Regions from separate parts of the Vibrio sp. R11-SG3-ISO9 genome, predicted to be linked through region 3. Evidence: predicted binding sites of a transcription regulator. Region 3 holds the regulator's gene; each other region holds the start of a gene.
The links. The regulator PurR, encoded in region 3, represses purine synthesis genes. The targets are predictions, from matches to a motif close to TNANGNAAACGTTTNCNTNA.
Positions count from the first base shown of each region.

Region 1: a site for PurR is predicted at 5,220-5,239, ahead of AC6R05_RS02780 (NCS2 family permease). Genes of this name have one in related genera too.
Region 2: a site for PurR is predicted at 4,852-4,871, ahead of AC6R05_RS03290 (uracil-xanthine permease family protein). Genes of this name have one in related genera too.

Region 1 covers NZ_JCBDGU010000009.1:52,028-62,602, reverse strand. The annotation lists gene AC6R05_RS02805 (glutamate-5-semialdehyde dehydrogenase) at 1-108, opposite strand, end outside; gene proB (glutamate 5-kinase) at 243-1,382, opposite strand; gene crl (sigma factor-binding protein Crl) at 1,505-1,894, opposite strand; gene frsA (esterase FrsA) at 2,039-3,292, opposite strand; gene gpt (xanthine phosphoribosyltransferase) at 3,381-3,845, opposite strand; gene AC6R05_RS02780 (NCS2 family permease) at 3,910-5,199, opposite strand; gene vcdP (small protein VcdP) at 5,787-5,879, opposite strand; gene AC6R05_RS02770 (aminoacyl-histidine dipeptidase) at 6,333-7,805, shown strand; gene AC6R05_RS02765 (DUF3332 domain-containing protein) at 7,897-8,436, opposite strand; gene AC6R05_RS02760 (succinylglutamate desuccinylase/aspartoacylase family protein) at 8,695-9,741, shown strand; gene AC6R05_RS02755 (DUF3622 domain-containing protein) at 9,845-10,165, opposite strand; gene AC6R05_RS02750 (adenosine deaminase) at 10,521-10,575, shown strand, end outside.
Region 2 covers NZ_JCBDGU010000009.1:156,546-167,120, reverse strand. The annotation lists gene AC6R05_RS03320 (sulfurtransferase TusA family protein) at 1-240, opposite strand; gene AC6R05_RS03325 (AI-2E family transporter) at 1-8, opposite strand, end outside; gene bepA (beta-barrel assembly-enhancing protease) at 420-1,874, shown strand; gene arsC (arsenate reductase (glutaredoxin)) at 1,963-2,313, shown strand; gene wrbA (NAD(P)H:quinone oxidoreductase) at 2,320-2,910, shown strand; gene AC6R05_RS03300 (DUF2069 domain-containing protein) at 2,910-3,347, shown strand; gene AC6R05_RS03295 (DUF2066 domain-containing protein) at 3,440-4,705, opposite strand; gene AC6R05_RS03290 (uracil-xanthine permease family protein) at 4,974-6,212, shown strand; gene upp (uracil phosphoribosyltransferase) at 6,310-6,936, opposite strand; gene purM (phosphoribosylformylglycinamidine cyclo-ligase) at 7,104-8,144, shown strand; gene purN (phosphoribosylglycinamide formyltransferase) at 8,274-8,930, shown strand; gene AC6R05_RS03270 (class II glutamine amidotransferase) at 9,182-10,027, opposite strand; gene lpcA (D-sedoheptulose 7-phosphate isomerase) at 10,098-10,575, opposite strand, start outside.
Region 3 covers NZ_JCBDGU010000038.1:30,805-41,379, forward strand. The annotation lists gene glgC (glucose-1-phosphate adenylyltransferase) at 413-1,642, shown strand; gene glgA (glycogen synthase GlgA) at 1,632-3,086, shown strand; gene AC6R05_RS11805 (alpha/beta fold hydrolase) at 3,343-4,140, shown strand; gene AC6R05_RS11810 (putative signal transducing protein) at 4,241-4,561, opposite strand; gene AC6R05_RS11815 (TVP38/TMEM64 family protein) at 4,575-5,255, opposite strand; gene AC6R05_RS11820 (TfoX/Sxy family DNA transformation protein) at 5,380-5,970, opposite strand; cyclic di-GMP riboswitch class I at 6,099-6,183, opposite strand; gene purR (HTH-type transcriptional repressor PurR) at 6,355-7,359, opposite strand; gene torD (molecular chaperone TorD) at 7,681-8,328, opposite strand; gene torR (two-component system response regulator TorR) at 8,585-9,298, shown strand; gene elyC (envelope biogenesis factor ElyC) at 9,429-10,307, opposite strand; gene cmoM (tRNA uridine 5-oxyacetic acid(34) methyltransferase CmoM) at 10,423-10,575, shown strand, end outside.

The sequences.
Region 1 (10,575 bases), on a different contig from region 3:
TAGTTCATCTGCAATGATAGAGAGCGCTTTGTTCTTCTGCGCTGTTGATGCTGTTGCTAGGTGAAAGGCAGCCTCTTTTGCTGCGATACCCATGTTAGTTAAATCCACGTTTAACTCTCCCTTAATTCTGTCTGTCTATCTGAAATTCTGGGTACGCTAGTTAATGAAATAGCCACCTTCTATCGGCAGCTATTCATTGGTCTCTCATTTTCTGAGTAAGCGTACTAAGTTTAGCTCGTCTGTTACTCTTGGATCACTACCATGTCATCACGGTGAATAACCTCTGAGCCGTAGTCATAACCCAGAATTTCTCCAATATCTTTACTGTGTTTGCCCGCAATCTTCGCCAAGTCTTGGCTTGAGTAGCTTGCGATACCACGCGCAATCACTTTACCTTTGTTGTCTGTTACTTGAGTCACTTCACCACGAGAGAACTCACCGCGAACTTGAATCACACCTTTAGCCAACAAGCTGCTGCCCTTGGTGTTCACAGCATTCACTGCCCCGTCATCAACCACGATATCACCAGCCGATGCAGGGCCCGCTAGGATCCAACGCTTACGGTTTTCAAGCGCCTCTTCCAATGGCAAGAAACGTGTGCCTTGTGGCTCTGCGCTGAGTGAGTCAAATACCACATTCTCTGCGCTGCCTGCTGCGATGATAACTTCAATACCTGCACGACGCGCAATATCCGCCGCTTGCAGCTTAGTTGCCATGCCACCAGTACCCAACGTGGTACCACTGCCGCCAGCGATCTTACGCAAGGTATCATCGATGGTCTTAACCTCTTTGATCAACTCAGCATTTGGGTCTTTGCGAGGATCAGCGGTAAATAGACCTTTTTGGTCAGTCAGGAGTAGAAGCTTATCAGCACCACACAAAATACCGACTAAAGCCGACAAGTTATCGTTGTCGCCTACTTTAATCTCGTTAGTCGCTACCGCATCGTTCTCATTAACGATTGGGATAATGTCGTTATCCACCAATGCATTGATGGTGTCACGTGCATTTAGGAAGCGCTCTCGGTCATCGAGGTCAGCACGCGTTAACAGCATTTGGCCAATCTTGATGCCGTAGATAGCAAACAAAGACTCCCAAACCTGAATCAGTTGACTCTGTCCTACTGCAGCAAGCAACTGTTTGCTCGCCATTGAGTTGGGCAGTGCGGGGTAACCAAGGTGCTCACGTCCAGCTGCGATAGCGCCAGACGAAACCATAACCACAGAGTGGCCTTGCTTTTTCAGTTCTGCACACTGACGTACAAGCTCTACCATGTGAGCTCGATCTAACGCTAATGTGCCACCAGTTAAGACACTGGTACCCAGTTTAACAACCACAGTTTTGCGCTGTGTTGCTGTCCCGCTTTGATGATTAGTTGTCATGAAGTCTTTATATGAATAAAACAAATAAGAGGTGATGTTTTAACAATCAAAACGGGAATTCACAAGTAGAAAAGGTGCGAAATCGCACCTTTTTACCTTATAGAGAGGAGTAACCTTTAAAATTAGACAAATTCGACAGAAGCTGCGTCTAGCTCAACCTCCAGTTCGAACTTAGATTTCAGTTCCTCGGATAGCTTTTGATGAAACGCTTCCTGAGTACGATTCACCTCAGAAACGGCTTTCTTAGGAAGTTCCAGCTCTTCCCATTCACCCTCAACGTTATATTTGCCAATGTTGTACTTGGCAGTAAAGCCTTGTTCAGATTTTGCCAATTCTAGCCACCACCCCCAGAACTCTCGCTCTTCTGGTGACTTCTTATCGTTTACACACACCGAAAGGCAATCGAAGATGTAGTGTCCCTCTTCCGATTGTGGCTCTCTCAAATATGGACCAATGGCCTTTAAAACATTTAGCAAACGATAATGAGTTGGTTGTTGTGTCACTTCTGACATATTGAATCTCCGTTTTCAATGTTAAGAATGACGCTACTCAGACTGTAATACGTAGAAAACACATAAGTGGATTTTATAAATTATCTCTGAGTATCAGGTACTTAATCTGTACACTGTTCATGCTTAACTAATTTAGGAGAAATGTCATCTAAATAATTCATCCTCAAGCCATTTTATCGCCAATTCGAGGGATTGCTCATACCCTTGTGTAATTGACTTGGACTTAATTTTCTTCGCCTTGCCATAATCACTGTAAATAGCAACCAGTTGATTATCCGACGGTGGTGATACCGGGTCACCATCCAGAGCCAATGCTAGGATAGGAACTCGCGTTTTACTGTTAGCCAGTAGCCCCTGAACTTTCAGAGACCAAGCCATCAGTTGACCTGATAAGCTATTGATATCAACTGCACCTTTACCCAAACGAGAAGCGAGCACATCGAGGTGCATCTTGGGCATCTGTTTCAGTTTATCCGCATGTACAAAGATATCGTGAATCGGTGCACCGAGTGCCACACAAGCTTTGATCTTCTGTTGCTCTAGGAAAGACAAACGAACCATAGCGTTGCCGCCAAAACGGAAACCAAACAGACCGACCTTGTAGTGGTCAACCCATGGGATATTCGGCAGCTCATTCAAGACCGCTTGGTGCAAACAGGAAGAGTCTTCCGTTAGTGGCCAGTGAGAGCTGTGACCAATTGATGGCATATCTACCGTCAGCATCGCGATATTCTTGGGCGCAAGGTAATCGCGGAAAAGACGCCACATATCCGTTTGTAAGCTATCTAGCCCAGCACTAACAATCACCACAGGTTGAGGCTTATCCGTATTGGAGAGATGCAGATGCGCTTTGATCTTGCGATTTTGGTACGGGATCTCGAGCTGCTTTACCACCAGCTTAGTGTGCTTAATCGCTTCTGCATAAGCTGTATTAGCCAACACCTGAGCTTGAGTCGCTAGGTTGTCGTTTTTCAAATGAGGGTAGCCAGCAATACTGAAGCAAAGTGACGCAGAAAACAGTTCCTCTGCAACCTCTTCGCCGCTCTTATCGTTAGCGCGGTTTTGGTGTTGCATACCGAGCTTTGTCCACTCATAAGCCCAGTTACCACTGCGGTAGCCCATGACGGTATCTAACCAATCATCCGTCGTACGAGAATGGGTCGATGATGCAATGCGTGACAACACGGCTTCTTGCTCGATCGGGTTCACCCCTTGCCAAACCCACTGCATACGGCGCAGGTTTCGGTACCACGCGCTGTCTTGCTGCTCATGCTTCTGTTCAAGCAAATCAACAGAGCTCGGCATATATTGCGTCAGCATTGAGGTCTCTTTCGCCTGTTTGTGTTTGACGAATAGAGTTTCAGATAGGTTTTTACTGGTTTCTTCAGATAACGACATGGGGATTCTCAGTCGAGGATGATGACTGTAATGATATAAAAAAAAATGACCCTATAAAGGGTCATTTCTCAAAAAACACAGATTATGCTTATTTTGACTTGCGATTTACTGGCTCAATGTAACCTAGGCTTAGGTCCCATGGCTGTTCAATCCATGTGTCTTGTGCGATATCAACGATGTAATCGTCTAGTAGTGCAGCACCTGAAGGCTTAGCACATACCGCGATTAGCTTCGCTTTAGGGTACATTTCACGCAGTTTACGTGCAGTGTCACCGCTGTCTACTAGGTCTTCAACGATTAGGAAACCTTCACCGTCACCCTCTGGCGCTTTAACGACAGTCATATCACGTTGGTGATCGTGGTCGTAGCTAGAAATACAAATTGTATCAACGTAGCGAATACCTAGCTCACGAGCCAAGATTGCGCCTGGTACTAAACCACCACGACTTACTGCCCAGATACCCTTCCACTGTTCTGCTGGCATTTGCTTAGCAGCCAGTTCACGGCAGTAAGATTGCATGTTGTCCCATGTGATGATGAATTTGTTACTCATAGTAATTAAACCTAATAAATTGTCATGTTGTTAGAGGCCATATCGACATGGCCTCTGCAAGCGATTAAGCGAAGATGTACTTAAGGATAAAGATCACAGACATTACCCAAACGGCAATAGAAACGTCGCGACCTTTGCCACTTAGCAGCTTAATTGCAGCGTAAGCGATGAAACCTAGAGAGATACCCTCTGCAATAGAGTACGTCAACGGCATAAGCAGACATGTTACCACGACTGGTGCTGCTTCTGTAAGATCACGCCAATCAATGCCAACCAGACCAGACATCATCAGAATTGCTACATAGAATAGCGCACCTGACGTTGCGTAAGCTGGAATCATGCCCGCTAGCGGCGAGAAGAATAGAGCAAGAAGGAAAAGTACGCCCACGACAACAGCCGTTAGACCTGTACGACCACCTTCTGCAACACCTGAAACACTCTCTACGTAAGAAGTGGTGTTTGATGTACCTAGAAGTGCACCGATAGACGTTGCTGTTGAGTCAGCAAGCAGTGCTTTGTTAAGACGAGGAAGTTTGCCGTCTTCTTTGATTAGGTTTGCTTTTGTCGCAACGCCAACTAGCGTACCTGCGGTATCGAATAGGTCGACGAATAGGAAAGCAAACACAACCGAGATCATACCGATTTCAAATACAGCAGAGAAATCGAGCTGCATGAATGTTGGCGCTAGGCTTGGTGGCGCAGAAACGATACCACCGTATTGCACATCACCAATAACAATGGCAATCGCAGTGATAGCAAGAATCGCGATCATTACTGCACCTTTCACACCACGGTGAACCAATGCAACTGTTAAGAAGAAGCCAAGTGCACCCAGAATAGGGCCAATCGCTGTGATATCACCCAGAGATACCTTAGTTGCTGGGTTAGAAACAACGATACCCGCGTTGCTTAGAGCGATAAACGCAAGGAAAAGACCGATACCTGCAGAGATACCCACACGCAGTGACATAGGAATCGAGTTGATGATCCATTCGCGGACTTTAAAAATGCTTAAGAAAATGAAGATAACGCCCGACACGAATACCGCAGCCAAAGCAACTTGCCACGTATAACCCATGCCCATTACAACTGCGTAAGTAAAGAACGCGTTCAGACCCATACCTGGTGCTTGAGCGATCGGGTAGTTGGCTACAAAGCCCATGATGAAACAGCCAATAGCCGCAGCTAGACAGGTTGCTACAAATACAGCGCCGTGATCCATACCTGCATCAGCTAAGATCATTGGGTTTACAAAAATGATGTAAGCCATAGTTAGGAAGGTCGTTAGACCGGCGATGATTTCAGTGCGCACATTGGTGCCGTTTTCACTGAGTTTGAATAGCTTTTCGAACATTATCGAATCCTATAAGGGTAGAAAGTAAACGGTTGCGTAATCGATTGGCTCAGGATTATAAAGTCATCAAATAACAAATTCCAGATAGAATTAAGACTCTAACCAATATTAATAGAGAAAACGTATGAAACAGGGCGATTAAAGTAGGCTATTCTTATTCACTAAACTCATTGAAAACAGATACTTAAAATCATCAAAAAAATGCAAAACAAGTGGTGTTTTTTTCTACCACCTTGAAAATTCACCAAGAAAAGACAGCAAAGACCGTACGATAAAAGTCATTAAAGCACCGCTTTTTTCAACAGATCTGGTAATAATAGAAGTTCTGCTCAGTTGTGGTGCAAAATTTAACCAGCTCCTATTCCCATCTGAATAGAGTAGTACCAAAAGCCCTGATATCAATAATGCATTGGAGTGTCTATGAAGCCTTGGGATAACAAATCGTGGAATTAGAAAAATGGTGGGAAAACAGCAGGCAAAAAAAACGCCACTCAAATATGAGTGGCGGTAGAATCAGTCAACCAAGAGGGTTGTAAAAAAATTCCAATATATAGGGGTGAACAAACTGTTCAAGTCACACGCTCAGATTACTTGTTGTAACCAAAGCTAGTTGGGTATGCAAAGTTGCTAGTGTAAACAGAGCTGTTAAGCCAGAACATTGCAGATGGTAAACCTTTCATAACTATCACCTTAATAAATCAATTAAAAACAATTTTGATTTCTCAGTTCCTTGGAGGCGATAAACGGACTCATCCTTTGAGCATTTACTCTTCGTCTCAGAAGTTGGTTATTAATATACCCCAACGAAAAAAGATTACAAGTATTTTTTGCACCAAATCACATTTTTAGCTTAAAAAGACTAAATAACAAACTCAACATGTAATTAAATTACAAAACAGACCAATAAAAACGTTTGCACGGCAACTTATTAAGCAACTGGGCACCTATTTTTGATCGAAGCAACAAATCTATTTTCAAACTTTGCAACAATTGCCTGTTACAACACCTACTCGTTGCCTCACTCAAATGGTATGCTGTCGGCATCAAAACAGACCCATATTTTAGATAATTGTCCTTTATACCAAGCCACTTTTACCTAAAGATATGGTTATTAAATAAAAAAGGAGTCATCCGTGTCTGAATTCCATTCTGAGATCAGTAAATTATCCCCTGCCCCACTTTGGCAGTTTTTCGATAAGATTTGCTCAATCCCACACCCATCAAAGCACGAAGAAGAGCTTGCTCAATACATTATTGCTTGGGCAACAGAACAAGGCCTAGATGTACGCCGTGACCCAACGGGTAACGTATTCATCAAGAAGCCAGCAACGCCGGGTATGGAAAACAAAAAAGGTGTGGTACTACAAGCTCACATCGATATGGTTCCACAAAAGAACGAAGATACGGTTCACGACTTCACTAAAGACCCAATCCAACCGTACATCGACGGCGAGTGGGTAACAGCGAAAGGCACAACACTTGGCGCAGACAACGGTATGGGCATGGCATCATGTCTTGCGGTTCTTGCATCAAACGAAATCAAGCACGGCCCAATCGAAGTTCTACTAACGGTAGATGAAGAAGCTGGTATGACTGGTGCGTTCGGTCTTGAAGCGGGTTGGTTAGAGGGTGACATCCTTCTTAACACCGATTCAGAGCAAGAAGGCGAAGTGTACATGGGTTGTGCTGGCGGCATCGACGGCGCAATGACATTTGACGTTGCTCGTACTGCAATCCCAGCAGATTTCGTGACTCGTAAGCTAACGCTTAAAGGTCTTAAAGGCGGCCACTCTGGTTGTGATATTCACACAGGTCGTGCAAACGCAAACAAACTGCTTGCTCGTTTCCTAGCGGGTCACGCAAAAGAGCTAGACCTACGCATCGTAGAATTCAAAGGCGGTAGCCTACGTAACGCGATTCCTCGTGAAGGTTTCGTAACAGTTGCTGTACCAGCGGCAAACCAAGAGAAACTGGCTTCGCTATACAACTACTACACGGAGCTTCTTTCAACAGAGCTAGGTAAAGTAGAAGACAGCATTGTGACTTTCAACGAAGAAGCTTCAGTTGAAATGGGCGCACTTGCAGCGGCTGACCAAGCTCGCTTCATCGCAGCACTTAACGCAGCGCCAAATGGCGTGATCCGTATGAGTGACGAGATTGAAGGCGTTGTAGAAACCTCTCTAAACGTTGGCGTTATCACAACTGAAGAGAACTCGATCACTGTACTTTGCTTGATCCGTTCTCTTATCGACTCTGGCCGTAGCCAAGTTGAAAGCATGCTTCACTCTGTAGCAGAGCTTGCGGGTGCAACTATCGAATTCTCTGGTGCTTACCCAGGTTGGAAGCCAGATGCGGACTCAGAAATCATGCACATCTTCCGCGACATGTACGAAGGCATCTACGGTCACAAGCCAAACATCATGGTTATCCATGCTGGTCTTGAGTGTGGTCTATTCAAAGAACCTTACCCGAACATGGACATGGTTTCTTTCGGCCCTACTATCAAGTTCCCTCACTCTCCAGATGAGAAAGTGAAGATTGATACGGTTGAGCTATTCTGGAACCAAATGGTTGCACTACTTGAAGCAATCCCAGAAAAAGCATAATTCGCTTTTCTAGCTGAAACAAAAACAGGTACTCATTGAGTACCTGTTTTTTTAACTAGCGAGCTTGTTATATCTTTATTTACAACAAACGTTACGCGCGCTCTGCTGCGTAAGCCGCTAACTCATCCATTGAGGTTTGAGCGACAATCTCACCATCAATAGAATACGTCACCACTTCGCCATCACGCACACCAATCAAAGTCGCTTCTTCACCATTTTGGTAAGTGATGCTCATTTGAATCGTGTTTTCATCCAACTGCATCATTTCGCCACGCTCAATCACACGATTTTGAGTTAGAGGTGCGATTGGCGCTTCAGTGAGAGACTTATCAAGCTGGTGGTTGATGTCGATGTAAGTATCAGTTTTGCTATCGAAGATATGCGGGGTACCAGTAATCGGGTTTTTACCCGTCCAAAACTCTAGAGAGTTGAAGACTAAGTAGTCCGCTGCCACAGTTAGACCGTAAACAGGTGCGAGCAACATGTTCAACCCACCACGCGCGTAACGGTTATCGACCGCTTTAAGGTTAAATTGCATTAGGTAACCAGTAACAGCATTACTGCCCACACAGCCTGAAAGAGCTACCGACGCCACTGCCAGAGCTACGATCTTAGTGATTGTTTTTTTCATAACGATCTCAGTTAATTAATATGTCGCCCAAAAAAAGGCGCTGGATAGTAGCAGTCGATTTCCTCCCAATTATCAGCGAATTGTCAGAAATAAAACGCTAAGCAATTAACTTGATTAAGATTAAATCAACGTCGATTCCATTCTCAAACACACCTCATTAAAAATTTTTGTCGTCACCGTAAAGTGATTGATTCGTACTAAAAATCAACGATTGGTACATTCCGATTTAATCCATTATCCATTCGTTGAGAAACCTAAATGGCAAGACTAAAACCTAACCAACCATTCGAACTCCTTGGTCAAACTGTACAACCAGGCCAACGAATGGAGATTGAGCTGCAAGCGGCTCAGCTATATACCCACTCGCCACTATCGATCCCTATCGAGGTGATTCATGGTCGTCAGGCGGGACCAACGTTGATGGTGAACGCAGCGATTCACGGTGACGAGCTCAATGGTGTTGAGATTGCACGTCAACTGACCAACGCTATCGAACCGAAAAAGCTAAAAGGTACCCTGATTGTCGTGCCTATCGTTAACGTGTTTGGCTTTATTCATAAATCTCGCTACCTACCTGATCGCCGCGACTTAAACCGCTGCTTCCCAGGAAGCGAGAAAGGCTCACTAACGTCTCGTATCGCGTACACCTTCTTTGAGAACGTCGCGAAGCGTTGTGACTATATTTTGGATTTGCATACAGGTGCCATTCACCGTACCAATCTGCCTCAGATTCGTGCAAACCTGTCGAATCCTGAGACATTAAGAATCGCTAACGCGTTTGCGACACCAGTGATCATCGACTCACCACTTCGCGACGGTTCACTGCGCAGTGAAGCCGAGAAGCTTGGTATTCCGGTACTGACGTACGAAGGCGGTGAAGCTCTGCGCTTTGATCACCTAGCAATCCGTGCTGGTTACTTGGGAATCCATCAGGTAATGAAAGCTATCGGGATGCTTAGACCAAACCGTAAAAAGCTACCAGAGCCTGTGATCAGTCGATCTACCAGTTGGATCCGTGCAGAGTCAGACGGCATCTTACGCAACATGGTGAGACTCGGTGAAAAGGTTGAGGCGGGACAAACTCTAGCGTATGTCAGCTCACCACTGGGTCACCAAGAGAGCCAAATCATCACCAAGAAAGGCGGTATTGTGATTGGTCAACAAACACTACCATTGGTGAATGAGGGTGACGCGGTGTTCCACATTGCTTACTTCAAACAAGATGATGAAGATGTAGAACAGTCAGTAGAGAACTACATTGAAGAAGTGGCAGAAGAAGATTGGCTGACGACTCTAAATAACTGATCGCTTGCCCAGCAGTAAAACAAACTCCACAAAAAAGGCCCCAGTCGCTCAATACGATTGGGGCCTTTCTTTAATAGGTGAGTAAACTCAACCTCGTAGAATCTTATTCAGCGTCAAGCTCAGCTGCTGCTGCACGAGCTTTTGCACGTGCTTCACGCGCTTGCTCAGCTTTTAGCTCTTTAGCGTGGCGCAGTTCATCACGCTCTTTACGCTGCTCTGCTTTACGCTCGTTACGCTCAGCTTGGTTAGCAACGAAAGAAGCCAGCTCTTTCTCTGCCCACTCTTGTGCTTGAGCTTCAGTTTCAAAACCCGTTTCACGCTTAGAAACGCGAGTTGAGCGAGAAGTTACTTGACGAGTAATCTCTGCACACCAGCCATTGCGTTTTTCTGAAAGGCGGATATCAAATTTTTTGGTCTTAGACATGTTCTGTATTTTCCTAAGGGAGATCATTAAGGGATCGGTCAACTTTGATAACTCCATCTATGTGAGCATCTTTTAACACCATCCCTTGGTAAGCGCGGTATTAGAGCACAAATCCATAAACATTGCTGCAAATATTTGCAGCGGATCACACTCCAATTGTGCAAATCGTTTGCGACTCAGTGTTCTCGATTTCATTCCTCCTTTCTTCCCCTTCATTTTGCAGAGAATAAAGCGTTCATGATGAAATGAACTATGCTCAAACATAGGCAAGTGAACCCACTAATCGACTCGATTACCCATCAATGTTCAATGTCTTAACTACTCCGCCCATAATTAAAATAGCTAAGGAGTCGCTATGGATAGCTTCATCAAAAATCTACCGAAAGTTGAGCTGCATCTACATATAGAAG
Region 2 (10,575 bases), on a different contig from region 3:
TCAAGCATTTGATTGCAATTCCTTTTTTGTAACTTGGATTTGGTGATGACCAGAGCAAGCTTCAAGTTCTACACTAAAGGCATGCTTGGATAAAAAGCTTACAATATCGGTCATTGAGCTCTGATCAGCAATATATATCAACAAGGACTGACCATTTTCTAACTTAACACTGTGACGCTTGGCTAATAATAACGCCATTGGGCAGCGCTCTTGGCGTAAATCTAGAATATTAGGTTTCATTATCTAGCTCGATGCTTATTATAAGGGTCGTATTGTAATCTGTTTTTGAAAACGTGCCATCTTTCATTCCGCAACCTTTAGTTTAACGCACGTACTTAAACAAAGGTGAGAACAGATAAAGAACCATTTCGTGTTGTCCTTGTCTTACTGTCAGAAGAAACGGAGTATTACTGACTAATATGTTTAAACGCGCTCGCTCAATAGCTTGCTTATGCATCGCTACAACACTCGGCACCCCATTACAGGCTCAAGCAAATAGTTTGGACCTTCCCGATATCGGAACGGCGGCCGGCGGCACCCTGACCATAGACCAAGAGTTGATCTATGGTGATGCTTACATGCGCATCATTCGTAGCAGTCAGCCTGTGATTAATGATCCCGTGCTTAATCAATACATTGATAGCTTAGGTCACCGACTCGTCGCCAATGCCAACGACGTAAAAACGCCGTTCAACTTTTTCATGATTCGCGACAGAAACATCAACGCATTCGCCTTCTTTGGTGGCTATGTCGCATTGCACTCTGGTCTTTTCCTGCACGCTCAATCTGAAAGTGAGCTGGCTTCGGTACTGGCTCACGAGATCGCACACGTGACTCAGCGCCACTTAGCACGAAGTATGGAAGATCAAGCTCGTCGCTCGCCGGCTACCATTGCTGCACTCGCTGCATCGGTGTTATTGGCAATCGCGGCACCAGAAGCAGGTATTGCGGCTCTGACAGCCACAACAGCTGGAAACATGCAGAGCCAGATCAACTACACGCGTAGCAACGAGAAAGAAGCCGATCGCTTTGGTATCAGTACCATGGCTAAAGCTGGATTTGATGTGAATGCAATGCCACGCTTCTTTGGCCGTCTTGCTGACGAGTACCGTTATGCAAGTACACCACCACCAATGTTGCTGACTCACCCATTACCAGAGGACCGTATTACCGACTCGCGCGCACGTGCTCGCAGTTACCCGCCTCTCAAACTCGCACCATCACTTGACTACCATTTGGCCAGAGCGCGCATTGTTGCTCGCTATGCAGGTATTGATGGCGATGCGGCATTAGATTGGTTTGAGCGTAAGTTGAAGAAAGCTCCGAAATCTATGATCCCATCTCTAGAGTACGGACAGGCGCTGGTATACCTAGATACGAAGAAGCTTGATAAAGCCGAACCGATTCTAAACAAGCTGATCACCAATGACCCGACCAACCTTTTCTATCTCGATGCGATCTCGGATCTGCACATCGAACAGAAAAAACCGCAAAAGGCGATCAAAGAGCTGAAGGCGGCATTAGTACGTCAACCAAATAACTCAGTGCTGACAATCAATTACGCTAATGCGTTACTTGAGAACCAGGAGCAGCAGGAAGCGGTCCGAGTGCTACAGCGTTATACTCACGACAACCCAAATGACACCAACGGTTGGCACCTATTATCGAAAGCAAATATCGACTTAGGTAACAGTGATGAAGACTTAGCTGCACGAGCGGAAATTCTAGCTCTGCAAGCGAACTGGAATAAAGCGATCCAGTACTACACTCAAGCCAGTCAAATCGCCGAGTTAGGCAGCCTTAAACAAGCGCGTTACGACGCACGTATTGACCAATTAATGATTCAACGTGAACGCTTCTTGGCACTACAATAGTAATCACCTTAAGCAAGACTCAACCTGTGAGGGTGACCAACGTGTCGCCCTCACAGAAATAAACTAAAAATAATTCCGAGGAAGAACCATGTCTGTCGTAATTTATCATAACCCTCGTTGCTCAAAGAGCCGTCAAACTCTAGCGATTCTTGAAGAAAATGGTGTTCAACCAGAAATCATCAAATACCTAGAGACACCTCTGTCTGTTGAGCAACTAAAGGTTCTGTTTTCCCAACTAGGTTTTGAAACCGTTCGCGAGATGATGAGAACAAAAGAAGCGGATTACAAAGAAGCAAACCTAGGCGATAGTTCTGTAACCGATGAGCAACTATTCGCAGCGATGGCGGATAACCCAAAACTATTTGAACGCCCTGTTGTTGTTGCCAATAACCGCGCAAAAATCGGTCGCCCACCAGAGCAAGTACTAGAGATCCTATAAGGCTTTATGAGCGTTTCAATACTGGTCTTATATTACAGTCGTCACGGCAACACACTCGCATTGGCTCGACAGATCGCGCGTGGCGTTGAATCAGTCTCTGGTTGTGAAGCCGTGTTACGAACAGTGCAAGAGATCCACACCGGCGATCCTTCTCCACGTAATGACGTTACAGTGCACGACCCGTGCGCTAGCCTTGAGGACCTAAAAGGATGTGATGGCTTAGCGCTAGGCAGCCCTGTGTGGTTTGGTAATATGGCAGGGGCGATGAAGCACTTCTGGGATAGCACGACCCCGCTATGGGTTAACGGTGATCTCATCGATAAACCAGCCTGCGTCTTTACCTCTTCTTCCTCTTTGCATGGTGGTCAAGAGACCACTCTACAAACGATGATGCTACCGTTACTGCATCATGGCATGCTTGTTATGGGAATTCCCTACTCTGAACCTGCTCTACACACCACTCAAACGGGTGGCACACCTTACGGCGCAAGCAGCGCTGGTGAAAACAGCACGTTAAGCAAAGAAGAGATTGAACTGGCACAAAATCTTGGAAAGCGTTTGGCGAGAACGGCAATAAACCAGAAAGGAATATCTTGATTATGTATATGTCTGAAAAAGCGATGTCTCCCAAGACTAAGCTATTTCGTTACTTTGCTTTATTGGGTAACTTATTGCTTTTGGGCTGGGTAGTTGCATGGCAGATGACCCTTTCCCCGCACCCTCATTTAGACAACGTTACGCTAGCGATTGTATGGGCGGTACCACTGCTATTGCCGCTACCGGGTATTTTGGCGGCTAAGCCTTACACCCATGCGTGGGCTAACTTCATCTTGATGCTCTATTTTCTACATGCATTAACGATTTTATATGTCGATGGTGGTGAGCGCATGCTCGCGGCAGTTGAGCTTCTGCTCACGACCTTAGGTTTCGCTGGGAACATTCTGTTTGCTCGTTTCCGAGCGAGAGAACTGGGCATTAAGCTTAAACGCCTATCTGAAGTCGAAAAGAAAGAGAAAGCCAAGTTTGAACAGTAATTGGTAAGTGCTCTCTTCGTTAGTGCCGTTATCGATTACAACAGCCATAAAAAAGCCCTGCATTGCAGGGCTTTCTTCATTTTGAAGCTCGATTATCGAATCCACTCATAAACCAGGCTTGGCTTTAGCGGTTTTGGAGCACTGGTAGTCTCAACAACTTCACTGCCTGCGAGTTCTACGACTGCTTCGTCTTCGTCAGTAGCATTCGTCTCTGACTCTGCGTCCGACGCTTTGACTTCCGCAGATAAGTTACTTGGAGTGACCACTTGTGGCGCATTCTCAGCTTCCGATTGTGGTTCCACGCCACCCACCGACAAGGTGTTGTCTTGCGCTTCAAATTCAGGCATCTGCTCTGGCTCTATATAAGATGCTTCAACTTTCGCCACTGAACGTAGGCGCTCCACTTCTGTCTCAAATTCATCTTGAGTCGATAACAGATGAATTCTAAACGTCACTTCATGATTCTGAATCTTCAGGATATCTAAGCTTGCTACAGAGTTAAGTGCTTTTAATGCATTCTCTAGCTGGAAGAAGTCTTGTGCATTATTCAAGCTAATGAATTGTGCAAGAATTGACTCCGAAGACTCGCTCGCGACTGTGACCGCACTTTTCTTAGCGTAGTAGTTACTGATCTCGTTAACTAATGACTGAGAAGCAGACGCACCACTGCCTGAAACAGACCCCGTTACTGGTGATTTCGGTGAACTGGTTATCTGATTAGGCTGTTGATCATAAAGCGTCCAACGTAGACCTGACGGCTGCGCACGCACAACCAGCACCGCATCCACAGGATAACGTTGACTTGCTTGGCTGATAGGTGAAACAAAACCGCCCCACAGATCAGACGTTGCAATACCTGTAATGTCATCGAAGTCACCCACAGGTAGCGTAATTGGTAAACCACGCAGTTTCGCGTTTTGTTGAATGCCTGCCGCTAGCTTAGAATTCGAGTGTTCCCAAACGATATTCTTGTCGTAGTTTTGCTCTTCGACTAGCCACACTAATACATTGGAACGCGTTTCAGGCCAGTAAGGTAATTGAGCTTGAGTCAGTAGGTTACGAATCTGAGCGCCATTAAAGCGCATGCGCAACGTAGTTTGCTCACTTGCCTCACCAAAACTCATTTGTGACAGGTATTGAGCACTTTGGCGCATCGCCTTTTTTACCGTCTCATTAGCAGCAACGTCTGTTTGGCCAGTTGCACGGACCAGCACCTGTTGCATGCCTTCATTTCTAGCCGCTCTCTCTGGCTCTTTCTGTTCTGAATTGATAGCCACTTCGGCACTGAAAATATCCACCTGAGTCAGTGCATAACTCGGCGCAGCCAAAAGTCCCATCAACAATGCTAAATAACGCATATCGACCCTAGTCTTAAAATCTTGTGCCCTGATGATAAGCAACTATGGGTAACTGGGCAAGGACGATGGCAGATAGTCGATTGAATAACCGAGAATTATCGGGGTGATATATAGCAATTAAGGAAAATTAGTGAAGACTTAAGTGATAATGCACATATTTTCGGCAAATGAGCGATAAATTTGACACAACCTATATAGCAATCGATTGCGAGGTGATAAAATCCCGCGAATTTTATTTTTTACTTCACGATTAGCTCAAGGACCTATCATGAAAAATGCTTTGCAAGGTGCGCAAATGCTCTTTGTCGCCTTTGGTGCACTGGTATTAGTCCCCCTACTTACCGGTTTAGATCCCAATGTTGCACTGTTCGGTGCTGGTATTGGTACCCTCCTCTTCCAAGTCATTACTCGCCGTTCGGTTCCAATTTTCTTAGCCTCTTCTTTCGCGTTTATCGCACCGATCATGTTTGGCGTACAAACTTGGGGCATAGGTGCCACAATGGGCGGCCTAATGGCGGCAGGTGTTGTCTATGTGCTGATGGGTGGCCTAATTAAAGTTCGCGGCGTTGGTTTTATCCATAAGCTATTACCACCAGTGGTAGTTGGCCCAGTGATCATGGTTATCGGTCTTGGTTTAGCACCGGTAGCCGTTAACATGGCACTGGGTAAAACTGGAGACGGCGCAGTACAGCTGGTGGATGCCGATGCGGCTCTTTGGATCTCAGCGATTTCACTGATTGTTACCATCATTATTAGCGTATTCGCTAAAGGCTTTTTAAAACTGCTGCCAATCTTTGGTGGTATCGTAGCGGGTTACATCACAAGCCTAGTCTACGGCGCGGTCGACTTTACTCCGGTAGCTCAAGCCTCTTGGTTGGCCATGCCTAACTTTGTGGCACCAGAGTTCAACATCAATGCGATCTTCTTCATGGTGTTCGTTGCTATCGCACCTGCTGTTGAGCACGTTGGCGACATGCTGGCCATTTCGAACGTAACGGGTAAAGACTACCTTAAAAAACCAGGTCTACACCGCACCATAACCGGTGACGGCGTGGCAACGATTGCTGCTTCAATGCTGGGCGCTCCGCCGAACACAACCTACAGTGAAGTAACGGGGGCAGTGATGCTAACAAAAGCCTTCAACCCAGTAATCATGACTTGGGCTGCGGTCACCGCTATCGTGCTTGCACTGGTTGGTAAGCTAGGTGCCTTGCTGCAAACTATCCCGGTTCCGGTTATGGGCGGTATTATGATTCTGCTGTTTGGTTCTATTGCAACGGTTGGCCTAAATACGCTCATCAAAAACCAAGTTGACCTACACAAATCACGCAACCTAGTGATCGTCGGTGTAACACTGGTATTTGGTATCGGCGGCATGGCTTTTGGTATCGGCGATTTCAGCCTTCAGGGCGTGAGTTTGTGTGGTATCGTAGCAATCCTACTAAACCTTGTATTGCCAGAAGAGCTAGGTGAGAACCACTCTGTAGACACAGCGCAAATCAAGTAATCGAATAAATCGAGAACAAACAAAAAGGGAGCGTATCGGATGATACGCTCCCTTTTTTCACTATTGGTCGTAGCAAATATCGCTACAACTAACCGAATTACTTAGTACCGAAGATCTTATCGCCAGCATCACCTAGACCAGGAACAATGTAGCCCTTGTCGTTTAGCTTCTCATCGATTGCCGCAGTGTAAAGCTCTACATCTGGGTGTGCTTTCTCAAGTGCTGCAATACCTTCTGGCGCAGCAACAAGAACAAGAATCTTAAAGTGCTTACAACCCTTCTCTTTCATAAGGTCGATAGTTGCGATCATTGAGCCACCCGTTGCTAGCATTGGGTCAACAACAAGAGCAATACGCTCCTCGATGTTAGACGCTAGCTTGTTGAAGTATGGCACAGGCTCAAGTGTTTCTTCATCACGGTAGATACCAACTACACTGATACGTGCGCTTGGGATATGCTCGAGTACACCATCCATCATGCCAAGACCAGCACGTAGGATTGGCACAACTGTTACTTTCTTACCTTTAATTTGGTCAACTTCTACTGGACCATTCCAGCCGTTGATCTCTACACGCTCAGTTTCGAAATCTGCTGTCGCTTCATATGTTAGAAGGCTACCCACCTCTGTTGCTAGTTCACGAAAACGCTTCGTGCTGATTTCGCCTTCACGCATCAGGCCAATCTTGTGCTTAACTAGCGGGTGTTTTACTTCAACAACTTTCATTTCCAACTCCGGCAATATTTAAATAAACCCACAGATTATACATCGTTTTTATCACATTTTCAGTATGTTTATTTGGCAAAAAATTTACGCAAACGTTTGCTCTTATTTAGCAAGCCCTGTTAGAATAGCGCCGTTTTCACATCCAACTTAAGACCGAGGACTATCCCGTGAGCGGTAATAATTCTTCTCTAAGCTACAAAGACGCTGGTGTTGATATCGATGCAGGTAACGCACTAGTAGATCGTATTAAAGGTGCTGTAAAACGCACTCGTCGCCCAGAAGTAATGGGTGGCATTGGTGGCTTTGGCGCCCTATGTGAACTACCAACTAAATACAAAGAGCCTGTACTGGTTTCGGGTACAGATGGTGTAGGTACTAAACTTCGCCTTGCTTTGGATATGAAAAAACACGACACCATAGGTATCGACCTAGTGGCAATGTGTGTGAACGACCTAATCGTTCAAGGTGCAGAACCTCTATTCTTCCTAGACTACTACGCAACAGGCAAACTAGACGTTGATACCGCAGCAGACGTAGTTTCTGGTATCGCTGAAGGTTGTGTGCAATCAGGCTGTGCGCTTATCGGTGGTGAAACTGCTGAAATGCCTGGCATGTACGAAGGCGAAGACTACGACGTAGCTGGTTTCTGTGTTGGTGTTGTTGAAAAAGCAGACATCATCGACGGCACTAAAGTTGCGGCGGGCGATGCGCTTATCGCTGTAGGCTCAAGCGGCCCACATTCAAATGGTTACTCTCTGATTCGTAAAGTACTAGAAGTATCTGGTGCAGATATGAACGAAGAGCTAAAAGGTCGCACCATTGGTGAACACCTACTAGAACCAACTAAGATTTACATCAAGTCAGCACTTAAGATGATTGCAGAGCATGATATTCATGCTATCTCGCACATCACAGGTGGTGGTTTCTGGGAAAACATCCCACGCGTACTTCCAGAAGGTACAAAAGCAGTCATCGACGGCAAAAGCTGGGAATGGCCAGCTATCTTCAACTGGCTACAAGAGAAAGGTAACGTGGAAACATTTGAAATGTACCGCACTTTCAACTGTGGTGTTGGCCTAGTCGTTGCTCTTCCAAAAGAGCAAGCTGAAGCGGCTGTTGAGCTGCTAAAAGCTGAAGGCGAGAATGCTTGGGTGATTGGTGAAATCGCACAAGCGGCTGAAGGTGAAGAGCAAGTTGAAATCAACTAAGCTTGATTGCTAGCTCGCACAATTAAGAATGAGGACTTTAGGTCCTCATTCTGCTATTTACGCCCTAGAAAACCTTAAAATATGTAGGTAAATTGTTATTTACTCTCACTCATCGCGTTTGATACCTCTATGAAAAATAATGCCCCTCAGAAAAACATCGTCGTTTTGATCTCCGGAAGCGGAAGCAACCTCCAAGCAATCCTTGATGCTTGTCAGAACCAGCACATTAATGCTTCTATCAAAGCTGTTTTCTCAAATAAAGCAGAGGCATATGGCTTAGAGCGTGCACGTACTGCAGAAGTCCCAGCACACTCTCTTGATCCAAAATCATTCGAATCAAGAGAAGCGTTCGATCGCGAGCTAATGCAACAGATCGATGCCTATCAACCAGACTTAATTGTTCTCGCTGGCTATATGCGTATTCTGAGTGCTGATTTTGTTCGTCATTATTTAGGGAAAATGATCAACATTCACCCTTCACTGCTGCCGAAGTATCCAGGGCTACACACACACCAAAGAGCCATTGATGCCAAAGATAAAGAGCACGGAACCAGTGTCCACTTTGTCACGGAAGAGCTAGACGGTGGACCTGTGATCTTACAAGCTAAGGTGCCTGTTTTTGCAGAGGATGATGCAGACGAATTGGCAAGCAGAGTACTGACACAAGAGCACCAAATCTACCCATTGGTGTGTCAGTGGTTCTGTGATGATAGATTAGTGATGAAAGAGGGTTGTGCTGAACTCGATGGAAACACGCTTGGCAAACATGGCTACGCACAAGACTAGAAACGTGTTTATAGCTAATAAAACATGCTAATTCGAATACTAAAAAGGCCGCATTGCGGCCTTTGTTATTTGGAGCTTGGTGTAACGCATATACCAATCACAGTAAGTAAGTGATCAGAAATAGCGCAGAAAAAAGGCTTGAGAGCAAGGCAGCATTTTTCGATAAGTAGTTATTCTACAATCAAAAATTCTAACGCAGTTATCGAGCATTTTAGCAAGCTAGGGTGAGCAGTTATTTACTACGATTGGTATTACTCTAAGGGTTCGGTTGGAGCTTGGCTCGCCACCTTTTTAGGAGCGTAAGCCACATCAGCTAAAGCTTGATGGTTCGACTCAATCAACTCACCGAAATGGAACAGTGCAAACTCGCCAGGTTTCATTCGCGCCCACTCTTCATTATCCGTTAATGGCTGTGTAGCGACGACACTCACCACATCATTCGGCGTGGTCTCTTCCTGAAAATTGATCTCTACATCTTCATCAATCAGGCTCGCTTTACCAAACGGGGCGCGCCGTGTGATCCAATAAAGGTGATTGGTGCAGTATGTCATCACATACTCGCCATCACTCAGCAGCATATTAAATACGCCCTTTTCACGCAGCTTGTCACAGCACTCTGCAACAAAACGGAACATCCCCATCATATCTTGAGGAGGCTCAGGAAAACGGTCTTCTAGCTGCTTAAGTAGCCAGCAAAACGATAGCTCACTGTCTGTCTGGCCAACCGGGCGAAAACGGCCACTTTCAAGGTCATCATAGTCGGTTAACTGACCATTGTGAGCAAAGGTCCAGTACTTACCCCATAACTCGCGAGTAAAAGGATGAGTATTTTCTAGGTTAACACCACCACGATTTGCTTGACGGATATGACTGACAACAGCACAGCTTTTAATTGGATAGTTTTGAACCAGCTCTGCAATCTTTGACTCGCAGCTTGGATTCGGATCCTTAAAAGTACGAAAGCCTTTTCCTTCATAGAAGGTAATGCCCCAACCATCTCGGTGTGGGCCAGTTTTACCGCCACGTTGCATCAATCCAGTAAAACTAAAACAAATATCCGTTGGCACATTAGCGCTCATGCCGAGCAATTCACACATGGTTAAACCTACTCCCTCTTCAACCAAACATGGAGCTCAATTCAAAGAGCTCCAATCTATTGTTAATTTTTTATTCCATCTCTTTTTCAACAAGTTGAATGATGATGTGAATAATCTTGATATGAATTTCCTGGATACGGTCAGCGTAGCCAAAGTGCGGAACTCGGATTTCAATATCCGCGCAGCCTGCCATTTTACCGCCATCTTTACCCGTTAAAGCGATTGTCTTCATGCCTTTCGCTTGTGCTGCTTCAATTGCTTTCAGGATGTTTCCTGAGTTACCAGACGTTGATAGACCGAATAACACGTCACCCTTACGGCCAACCGCTTCAACGTAGCGAGAGAAAACAAAATCGTAACCAAAGTCGTTGCTTACGCAAGAAAGGTGGCTTGGGTCAGAAATAGCGATGCCTGCATAACCTGGACGGTTCTCGCGGTAGCGACCTGTTAGCTCTTCCGCAAAATGCATAGCGTCACAGTGCGAACCACCATTACCGCAAGAAAGTACTTTACCCTCTTGTTTGAAAGAATCAGCAATCATCTTAGCG
Region 3 (10,575 bases):
GAGGTATGAAATAATTTAGAAAAGAAAGTATGATTTCTTTGCGAGCGTTAACATTAATGTAACTAAATTAAAATATTGTAATTAGCAGATCAGTATTTTGATGTAGAAGGCATGTGTTTTCATTGTTAATGTAATGTTTCTGAAAGTCTGTGTAATGTGAGCTGCTTTGAGACTTAGAAAAGCAATCGTTTCACATACCACAGAATGGCATATTAAAAATTGAAATCGACTGAAAAGTCGATAACGTATATAAAACCAAGTGCAAAGCATAGTGCACATATAACAACGTTTGGCTTAGTATTTTGTCACTGAATATGAATGGATATGTACTAAGTGCCTAAAATAAGAGTTGGTGCTTACCCCCATAGGCTTACCCCTAAACTAAGTACCAACATCGACAAGCTATAAATATATGGAGAATAAAATGGCTGGTGTATTGGGAATGATTCTTGCTGGCGGTGAAGGCTCTCGTTTAAGACCTTTAACTGAATCTCGCAGCAAACCCTCGGTTCCATTTGGCGGAAGCTACCGCTTAATTGATTTTGCTTTAAACAATTTCGTAAATGCGGATCTTATGAAGATCTACGTTTTGACACAGTTTAAGTCGCAGTCACTATTCCATCACATGAAAAAAGGCTGGAATATCAGTGGGATAACAGATAGATTCATCGACCCAATTCCTGCGCAGATGCGTACGGGTAAGCGTTGGTATGAAGGTACGGCGGATGCGATTTATCAAAACCTTCGCTTCATGCAACTAGAAGAACCAGATCAAGTTTGTATCTTTGGTTCTGACCACATCTACAAAATGGACATTAAGCAAATGCTTGATTTCCATAAAGAGAAGAAAGCGGCGCTGACGGTTTCTGCTCTACGTATGCCTTTGGCTGAAGCATCAGAGTTCGGTGTTATCGAAGTTGATGCGGAAGGGCGTATGATCGGCTTTGAAGAGAAGCCTGCAAATCCTAAGTCAATCCCTGGCGACCCTGATTCGGCACTCGTTTCAATGGGTAACTATGTATTTGAAGCGAACGAACTGTTTGCTGAACTGGTAGAAGATGCAGATCGCGAAGGCTCATCTCATGACTTTGGCAAAGACATTATTCCAAACATGTTCCCACGTGGTGACGTGTTTGTTTATGACTTCAGCACAAACCGTATTACTGGCGAGAAAGAGGAAGTTTACTGGCGCGATGTGGGTACGATTGACGCTTACTGGCAGGCACACATGGACTTGCTAGAAAAAGATGCGCCATTCTCTCTATACAACCGTAAATGGCCTCTTCACACTTACTACCCGCCACTACCGCCGGCAACCTTTACAGATTCTGCAAACGGGCGAGTACAGATCATCGATAGCTTAGTATGTAACGGTAGTTACGTACGCGGCTCTCGAATCGAGAAGTGTGTACTTGGTTTCCGCAGTAATATTGCATCTGCTTGTGATATCAGCGAAAGTATCTTACTTGGTGACGTTAAAGTGGGTGAGGGCTGTGTTCTTCGCCGTGTTATCGTCGATAAAGATGCAGATATCGCACCGGGCACTCAAATCGGCGTGAATCTGAAAGAAGATAAAAAGCACTACCATGTTTCAGAAGATGGTGTTGTAGTAATCCCTAAAGGAGCACGAGTTGGTTACTAAGACTCTCTCGGTACTTTTTGTAGCGTCTGAAGTTGAAGGTTTAATTAAAAGTGGTGGCTTGGCTGATGTAGCCAAGGCACTGCCTAAAGCGTTACAAACACTCGAACAGGACGTTCGAGTGACCATCCCCGCATATAGCAAAATCCCGAATATCGAATCAGCTGAAGTTATCCTATCGACTGAGCTCGATCACTGGCCTCATACGGCTTATCAAGTTAAAAAGTTAAGCGTTGAAGGCGTTCAAGTCTTTGGTATTGAATGTCCACAATACTTTGATCGCCCAGAGATGTACGCTGAGAACAACCAAGCTTACGCTGACAATGGTGAAAGGTTCGCGTTTTTTAGCGCTGCTTGTTTAGACATGTTGCCAAAGCTTGGTTTCCAGCCAGATATTGTGCATGCTAACGATTGGCACACTGGCTTTGTTCCATACCTGTTGAAGTCTCGCTATCAAGAGCACGATTTTTTCAAAGAGATACGCAGTGTTATTTCGATACACAATGCCGTCTTTAAGGGCGTGTTCTCTTATGATGAACTGCAGAACTTACCAGAAATGCACGGTCGATATGTGCCTGAAGCCGCGGTAAGTGACACCCATGTCACTATGCTAAAGGCTGGTGTGATGTGCGCAGATAAGATCAATGCCGTTAGCCCGACGTACGCTGAAGAGCTAAAAACAGAGCTTGGAAGCCACGGTATGGCGCGAGAGTTCCAACAACGTTCTGATGACTTGTTTGGTATTTTAAACGGCTGCGATTACGGTTCATGGAACCCAGAAACGGATGCTTATCTACCGCGCAAATACAAAGCAACGAAGCACAGTATGGCTCGAGGCAAATCCGCTTGTAAGCAAAAGCTGCAGCAAGAAGTTGGTTTACCTGAATCTGATTGCGCCGTGTATGGCATGGTATGTCGCCTGACTAACCAGAAGGGTGTTCACTACTTAATTCCGATCATTGAAGAGTTCCTCAAGAATGAACTGCAAATCGTGATTGTGGGTACAGGTGATCCCGTATTAGCAAGCCAGCTTAAAGAGCTTTCCGCGCTGCATTCAGAGAAGTTTTCGTTTGTTGAAGCTTACAACAACGAGTTGGCTCACTTGGTTGAAGCCGGTTCAGACTTCTTTTTAATGCCATCTGAATTTGAGCCTTGTGGCTTGAATCAGATTTATAGCATGGCTTATGGCACTCTACCTATCGTTCGCTCAGTAGGCGGCTTAAAAGACAGCGTTAATCATTACGATGACAACACTGAACTGGCCACAGGCTTTGCTTTTTGCGAGCCAACCCCTCAGGCTTTACTCTCGGTATTGCATCGCTCTTTGTTGCTTTATGCACAAAAACCTGCAGAAGTTCGTCGCGTTCAGCTCTATGCAATGCAACAGAATTTTAGCTGGGAAGATGCTGCTAAATCCTATTTAGAGATGTATCACACCGCGTTGTAACTTGTGTATTTGAAAAGTAAGGTGTTCCATTGTGAACACCTTTTTTTGTTTTTAAAGTGTCACTGTTAGTGTCTAAGTTAACTGTTGAGCTACCGTTAGTTTCATATAACGCTTTGGGAGTAATTGTGGTTGAGCTATTCAGAACGCTGATAAGATGATTGACACTACTATCACTTAATCGGTTTAATAGCGTGCTATCATTACCAAGCATCTAGCAATGGTGCTCAAGCAAATAAGTAGAATTAAAGCGAAAGGTATGTCTGAGAGTTTATTATTCCATAAAACATTCAATCACCCGACCAGTGATGAGTGGGTCGTTTTCGTCCACGGTGCTGGTGGGAGTTCGTCCATTTGGTTTAAGCAGATCAAAGCTTACAAACAGCACTTTAATTTGCTGCTGATTGACTTGAGAGGTCACGGTAAATCCGACAATTTATTAAAAGAGCTGATCAGTAACCGTTACACATTCAAAGCGGTAACGCTCGATATTCTTAAAGTGCTCGATCACCTAAAAATTCGTTCAGCGCATTTTGTTGGAATGTCCTTAGGAACTATTATCGTTCGAAATGTGGCTGAGTTGGCTGCAGAGCGTGTTCGTTCAATGGTACTCGGCGGTGCTGTAACGCGTTTGAATACGCGCTCTCAAGTCTTGGTTAAATTAGGTAACTTAAGTAAACATATTATTCCTTATATGTGGCTTTACAGCCTGTTTGCTTACATTGTTATGCCACAAAAGAGTCAGCGAGAGTCTAGACACCTTTTCATTCGCGAAGCGAAAAAGCTGTGCCAAAAAGAGTTCAAGCGCTGGTTTATTCTTACTGCTGACGTTAACCCGTTGATGCGTTACTTCAAAGAGCGAGAGCTACCTATTCCAACCTTGTATCTGATGGGAGAGCGTGACTACATGTTCATCAAGCCCGTTAAAGAGATGGTGGCGGCACATAAATCGAGTGAGCTGGTGGAAATTGCTAACTGTGGTCACGTTTGTAACGTGGAGCAACCCGAAGAGTTCAACCAGCGCTCTATTGAGTTTATTCAAAAGCAAATCAAATAACGTGAGTTTGGTGAAGCATTGTTCACTTGACATAACGAGATACAAAAAAACAGGAAGCTATTACGCTTCCTGTTTTTTTAGGGACTCGTTTTTACAAAACTTATGTTTCAGGGCAAGGTGAACCACACTGCCAACAAGAACCAAACTGGGCTTCATTGACCTCGTGACACTGACTACAGCGCCACTCTTCATAGATGATGGAATCTTGTTGCTTCTTATAAGCATTGATGAGGTTTAGTGCTGCTGTTGCATCAGAAGGCTCGTAGAGCCACACATATGGGTCTGTTTCTTCAGAGAAAGGGATTTCTCCCTTTAAACCAAACAATCCTTCACCACGCACTTCACAGGCAATTTTTTCACTCTCTAGAAGCCCACATATTATGTGAGCCTCTGTTGGGTTTGCAGCACTGAATATCTTCATCAATTTTCCTTATCTATTCCGCGACTGGCGCCGAACGAAACTTACCCATAATCCATTTTGCAGCAATTGGGAAAACGCCAAGCAGTGCGAAAGAAAGCAGTACAGAAGGGGATACGATGCCTGATAGCGAATCGATCTCTGCCAACTGAGTACCTGCGTTTAAGTAAACTGCAGTGCCAGGAAGCATTCCTAATTGGCTAGTCAAATAGTAGCGTCCTACAGAGATAGGTGTTAAGCCCATTAGTAAGTTAATTAAGAAAAATGGGAATACCGGAATCAAACGTAAAGAGAATAGGTAGAATGCACCATCTTTTTCTACGCCTTGGTTAATGGTCGACAGCTTATCGCCAAACTTACCTTGCACCCAGTCACGCAGTAGAAAACGGCTACTCAAAAACGCTAGTGTTGCACCTATGGTACTTGCAAACGACACGAGTAATAAACTAGTCCAAAAGCCGAATAGCGCCGCCCCGAGCAGCGTAACTACAGCAGCGCCTGGAATAGAGAAAGCGGTAATCATGATATAGAGGATGAAGTAGGTTGCAGCTGCAACAACAAAGTTACTCTCTATGTAGTCGTTAAGAAGTGCCTGCTGAGCCTTGGCATTTTCAAGCGTTAAGTATTGACCAAAGTTAACGGCTAGTAACACTATCGTGGCAACTAAAATTATGCCTAAAATCATTTTCTTACTCATGGGAGCGTCCCTTAATCTTTTGCTTATAGTTAGTATAGTTAGACAGGAGAAGGAAAGATTAACTTTCAAAAGAAAATAAAAAAAGCCACATTAATGTGGCTTTTTACAATTAAGTGATTTGGACCTAATTAATAGAGCTGATGAGTTCGTCACGTCGCTGCTGAGGTATCACTGACCAATGAGTGCCGTTGATTGCACCTTCAAGCGCCCAAAGTAGCTCTAAGCTCACACTTGATGAATGAGACTCTTTAATGGCTTTGTATGCATTAACAGAACCTGACTCATACAAGCTTTCAACGGTATCGATCCCTGCTTTTTTCAACATTCGCTCTGTGGCAAGTCGAAGGTTTGGCAAATCTTTCAATCGAGTCGGTTTCGCCGATGATTGGATTTGTTTCTCTTCTTTAGCACAGTTAAGGGAAGCTTTTGCCAGCTCGATAATACGTTCTTGAGTCTGCCAGAGGTCTTCTGGGAGGGCAAAATACTTAGTAACGACTGGGAATCCACGCTTTTTGTAAACGTAAGGTTCGAAGCCCTGTTGTTCAAATTGTGAAGTAGTATTCTTATCAGCTCGAATGTGCAACTGATTGTTTACGACCAATGCAAACATGGTGTCATCGGCAAAAAGGCCGAAACCGCCAAACATTGAGCGTGACTTTATCTTTCCAAGTGGCTCAAATAACTTCATTGAGTCCTTGAGTATCGGTTTATCCATATTGTTTATCTCGGTGTATTTGAATTACGCCACCAAATAAGCAGGTCCGAGAGATTAGCAAAATGTCGCAATAAAATTGTCAATAAGCCGTAAATTACTACTAAAGGTAGGAAATACTGCATTTTGCCATCGGTAACCCCGCTACCATACCAATAATGGGTTAGGCCGGAGGCTTTGCGTCTCACCCTTTCAAGTGATTTGCCCTGTGCGTGACTGTATAATCAAGAATAAAGTTTTTTGTTGAATGAGGTTCACACTTGTTATTCTAAAATGTGATCTTAATTCAGTTAATTGTTGTCTTGATATGCAACTGGGTTTTTATTTTTGACAAATAAAAAAAACGCACCAAACGGTGCGTTTTATTAGATTTTTCTAAAGTTTACGTTATTTTAACGTTTTTACTGTCGCACGCTCAATGATCTCTGGATGCATCTCGAACACACGTTTTTCGTGGTCTTTGTCTTTGATACGTTCTAGCAGGATTTCGAACGCGTTCTTACCGACACGACGTTTTGGTTGGTGAACAGTCGTCAACGGCGGTGAGAAGTACTCTGCCAACTCAATATTGTCGTAACCAATCACTGAAATATCTTCAGGGATCTTAATACCTTGCTGTTGTAGGCGGCTCATAAGACCAAGCGCCATCGTATCGTTAAAACAGAATACCGCGGTAGGGCGATTTTCCATTGCAGCGATTTTATCTGCAGCGATAACAGCCGTATCACACTCGAAGTTACCTTCAAGGATTAGGTTGTCATCAGCTTGAATGTCTGCCTCTGCAAGTGCACGACGGTAACCAGCGATACGTTCGACACATGCCGCTTTATCTAAGTGACCACTTAGACATGCAATACGTTCATGCCCGCGTTCAACTAGGTATTTAGTCGCTAGGTAGCCACCTTCTTCAGAGTTGTCGATGATCTTATCTGCTTGTGAACTTTCAGGACCCCAATCCATAACAACTTTTGGAATGTCTGCATGACGGTCAAGCATTTCACGAAGTTCTTCCGTTAGGTCAGAACACATTACTAAGATGCCATCTACACGCTTTTCAGCAAGCATTCGGATGTAGTCACGTTGCTTTTCGTAGATACCACCTGTGTTACATAGAATCAGCGTATAGCCTTGACGGTAACAGTAACTTTCCACACCATCGATCACTTCAGAGAAGAATAGGTTAGTTGATTGAGTTACTAACATACCGATTGTGCGCGTAGAGTTACATTTCAAACTACGGGCAACGGCACTTGGTGCATAATTTAATTCGTCTACGGCTTTGTTTACTTTTTCTTGAGTCGCTTCTGCTACGAAACGTGTCTTGTTGATCACGTGAGAAACGGTGGTTGTTGATACGCCGGCTAAGCGAGCGACATCTTTTATAGTTGCCATGGCTTTATCCTATTGATAGCTACTTCCTCAGCAGTACGGAGCAAGTAGCCGTTTTAAGCTACCAGAACAAGAGCTTAGAATGTGTAGGGCTCTCTCGGTACTAAAGTGCTAAAAAACAAAAAACCGCTAATGAGAGCGGCTTGTCTTAACACCGAAATGCTCTTAGCTAATTTAAAGCATAGCATTTCGAGAATGTTTCATATTTTATCGTTTGCGGTCACAATTTTAGACTGACTAGAAAATACTCGCAATAAAATTCACCCAGAAATCTGGGTGAATTGTCACATTCTACCTAAATTGTGCCTTTAGTCATTAGTGAATTTATTCACCAGCCAAATATTGCGCATCAAGTTTACAGAAAGCGGCTAGCAATTCTGCAACACAAGCGTAAAAACCAAACTCATCAAATTCACGGCATTTCGTTGCAAATTGTGGAACCCAGCTGAGAAGTTGTTGTTCAACAAATTCATGCTGTGTAGTGAAAGCTGCTTCTAATTCTTGCTCGCTCTCGAGGTCGTTTGAACGAATGATAATGTTGCCTAGGAAGTCCAACTCGATGGCTAGGTGATCAGCAGGCTCTTTTAGGTCTTGGTTTACGGCGATTCCGTAAGACGCCATGATGGCTTCCATGTCTTGAGCTGGCTTGGCGTTCAGCAGGCCGCTCTTGTCTAAGTAAATAGAAGCGTACGGTAGAGCACCGTATTTGTCTGACTTAAGGAACAACTCGCAAAAATCTGACGAAAGCTCCAGTTGAGCGTCTTCACGATTCTGCAATCGGTTAAGTGCATCTACTAGGTTATTGATTGCTGGCTTAAGCGTCTCATTGTCGCCAAGACCAGTTAAAAACGAACGAATCTCAACCGAGTGGTAGTTATCCAGTTCTTCTTGAGTCAGCTCTTTTGCGAACAGGCTCGATAGCCACCAGTAGATTTCAGCTCGTTGTTCATTGAACGCTTTCGTTTCTTTCATCTCAATAATCCTAATATCGTCTTTCGTAATATCTGCGGTACGAAGGCTTGCTAACGGTTGTATTTGCTAATTGCAAAGTCACTCGTTAGTAGTAATGCCTATATTGAATTGCGATGGAGGTTAAATAGCAAGGTTTAAGATTGTCTTGTATCAAAAAAAATTCAGGTTTCTGGCTTTTATCTTGCGTACTACTAGAATTGTTACTAGTTATGAATAGAATGGTCACTGAAACTATTAAATAAGAAAAGTGGTGTAGATGAGCTATCACGTATTAGTCGTTGAAGATGATGTGGTAACCCGTAGTAAGCTGGTTGGATATTTCCAGAATGAGGGTTACACAGTAAGCGAAGCAGAAAGCGGCGCTCAAATGAGAAACGTTTTAGAAGAGAATAACGTTGACCTCATTATGCTGGACATCAACTTACCAGGCGAAGATGGATTGATGCTAACTCGCGAATTACGCAGTCAATCAGACATTGGGATTATTTTAGTTACTGGACGCACGGATAGCATCGACAAAATTGTAGGCCTAGAGATGGGCGCAGATGATTATGTTACTAAACCATTCGAACTTCGCGAGTTACTGGTTCGAGTGAAAAACCTACTTTGGCGAATTTCTGCAGCTCGCAAGTCACCAGCAGGTGCCGCTGAGCAGGCGGATGACGAATCTATCGTTCGCTTTGGTGAGTGGACATTTGATATTCCTCGCCGCGCTCTGAGCAAAAACGGTGAGCCGGTGAAATTAACCAAAGCAGAATATGAGCTATTGGTTGCGCTGTCTTCATACCCGAATCAAGTATTAAGCCGTGAGCGAATCTTAAATATGATTAGCCACCGCGTTGATGCGCCAAACGACCGTACCATTGACGTGTTGATTCGTCGTATGCGTGCCAAGATGGAGTTTGATCCGAAGAACCCTCAAATCTTTGTGACGGTTCATGGTGAAGGCTACATGTTTGCTGGCGATTAACGCTTAGAATTAAAATGCTCAACAAGCGAAATTGAAAAAGCCGAGATATTCAGTATCTCGGCTTTTTGTTTATGGAATCAGCTTGAAAACAACATAGGCCATTAGTAATGGTCATTCATGTTATACAGCATTAGTGTGCTGGCTGTGCGCCGCTCGTTGGTATTGCACCAGAGGTTGTAGCATTCTCTTCTTCATCAAGCATCGATGGCTCGGAGATTACGACTGGCTCGCCCATTTCAGAACTTTGGTTATCTAGCCAGTCGCGCAGTGATTGCCAAACTAAGCCCATCGTTTCGTGCCAGTAGCGCTCGGTTTGCTCCAAGTAAATTGCTTTTGGCATGTACTTGTTCCAAGGCTGCTCTATGCCTTCTTGAGCTAAGAAATTGGTTGGCGCAGGAATTGGCTTGATACCAGCGTCATGGAACTCGTTAAGAGCTCGCTGCATATGGCTAGCGGAAGTCACTAGTACCATTCGCTTGTTTTTTACAAACGCTGCAGCCTGACGTGCTTCTTCCCATGTATCTTTGGCTGTCTCAAGCAAGATAATATCAGGCTTGGCTACGCCTAATGCTAGGGCAACCTTGGCCATCATACGTGCGTTACTAACTTCAGTACCACCACCATAGCCAGATAGAATCAACTTAGCACCCGGGTAGATTCGTTGAATGCGAATACCTTCACTCAGTCTCATTAGGCCCGTTCGGCTAAGTTCAGACGTTGGTGGGATTTGGTCATCCACCACATGGCCGCTACCCAACACCATCACGTAATCGACAGGTTCATTAGTCGGTAAGAATGCGGTGTATTGGCGTTCCATTGGCATAAGAAGTTGGCTAGAAACAGGTTGGAACGCGATAAGGAAAATGCCACATAATGCAGACAGCGTGATAAGGCACCCTGTTTTACGTTTTGTAGTGAACATAACAAGGGCTAAGCCCAGAAAAGCGAGAATTAACATTGCTGGCAGTGGCATCAACAGTGAAGACACTACTTTTTTCAGCTCAAACATATCCGAATAGTCCGAAAAAACATCACTTAGTACTAAAAAGAGACATCGCCTCTTTATTCCTGAAATTCCTGTGACAGAATAGCAGGCACGATAGGACATGATAACCCAAGTAGCTGTGACTGAAGACCGTAATTTCGACGATATTGCCCACAAATTTGCAAAAAATATTTACGGCTCTGACAAAGGAGAGATCCGTCAGATCATCGTATGGGAAGATTTAGAGCAAGCGTTAAGCACATTCAAAACCGATGAATCACCTTTGCATATT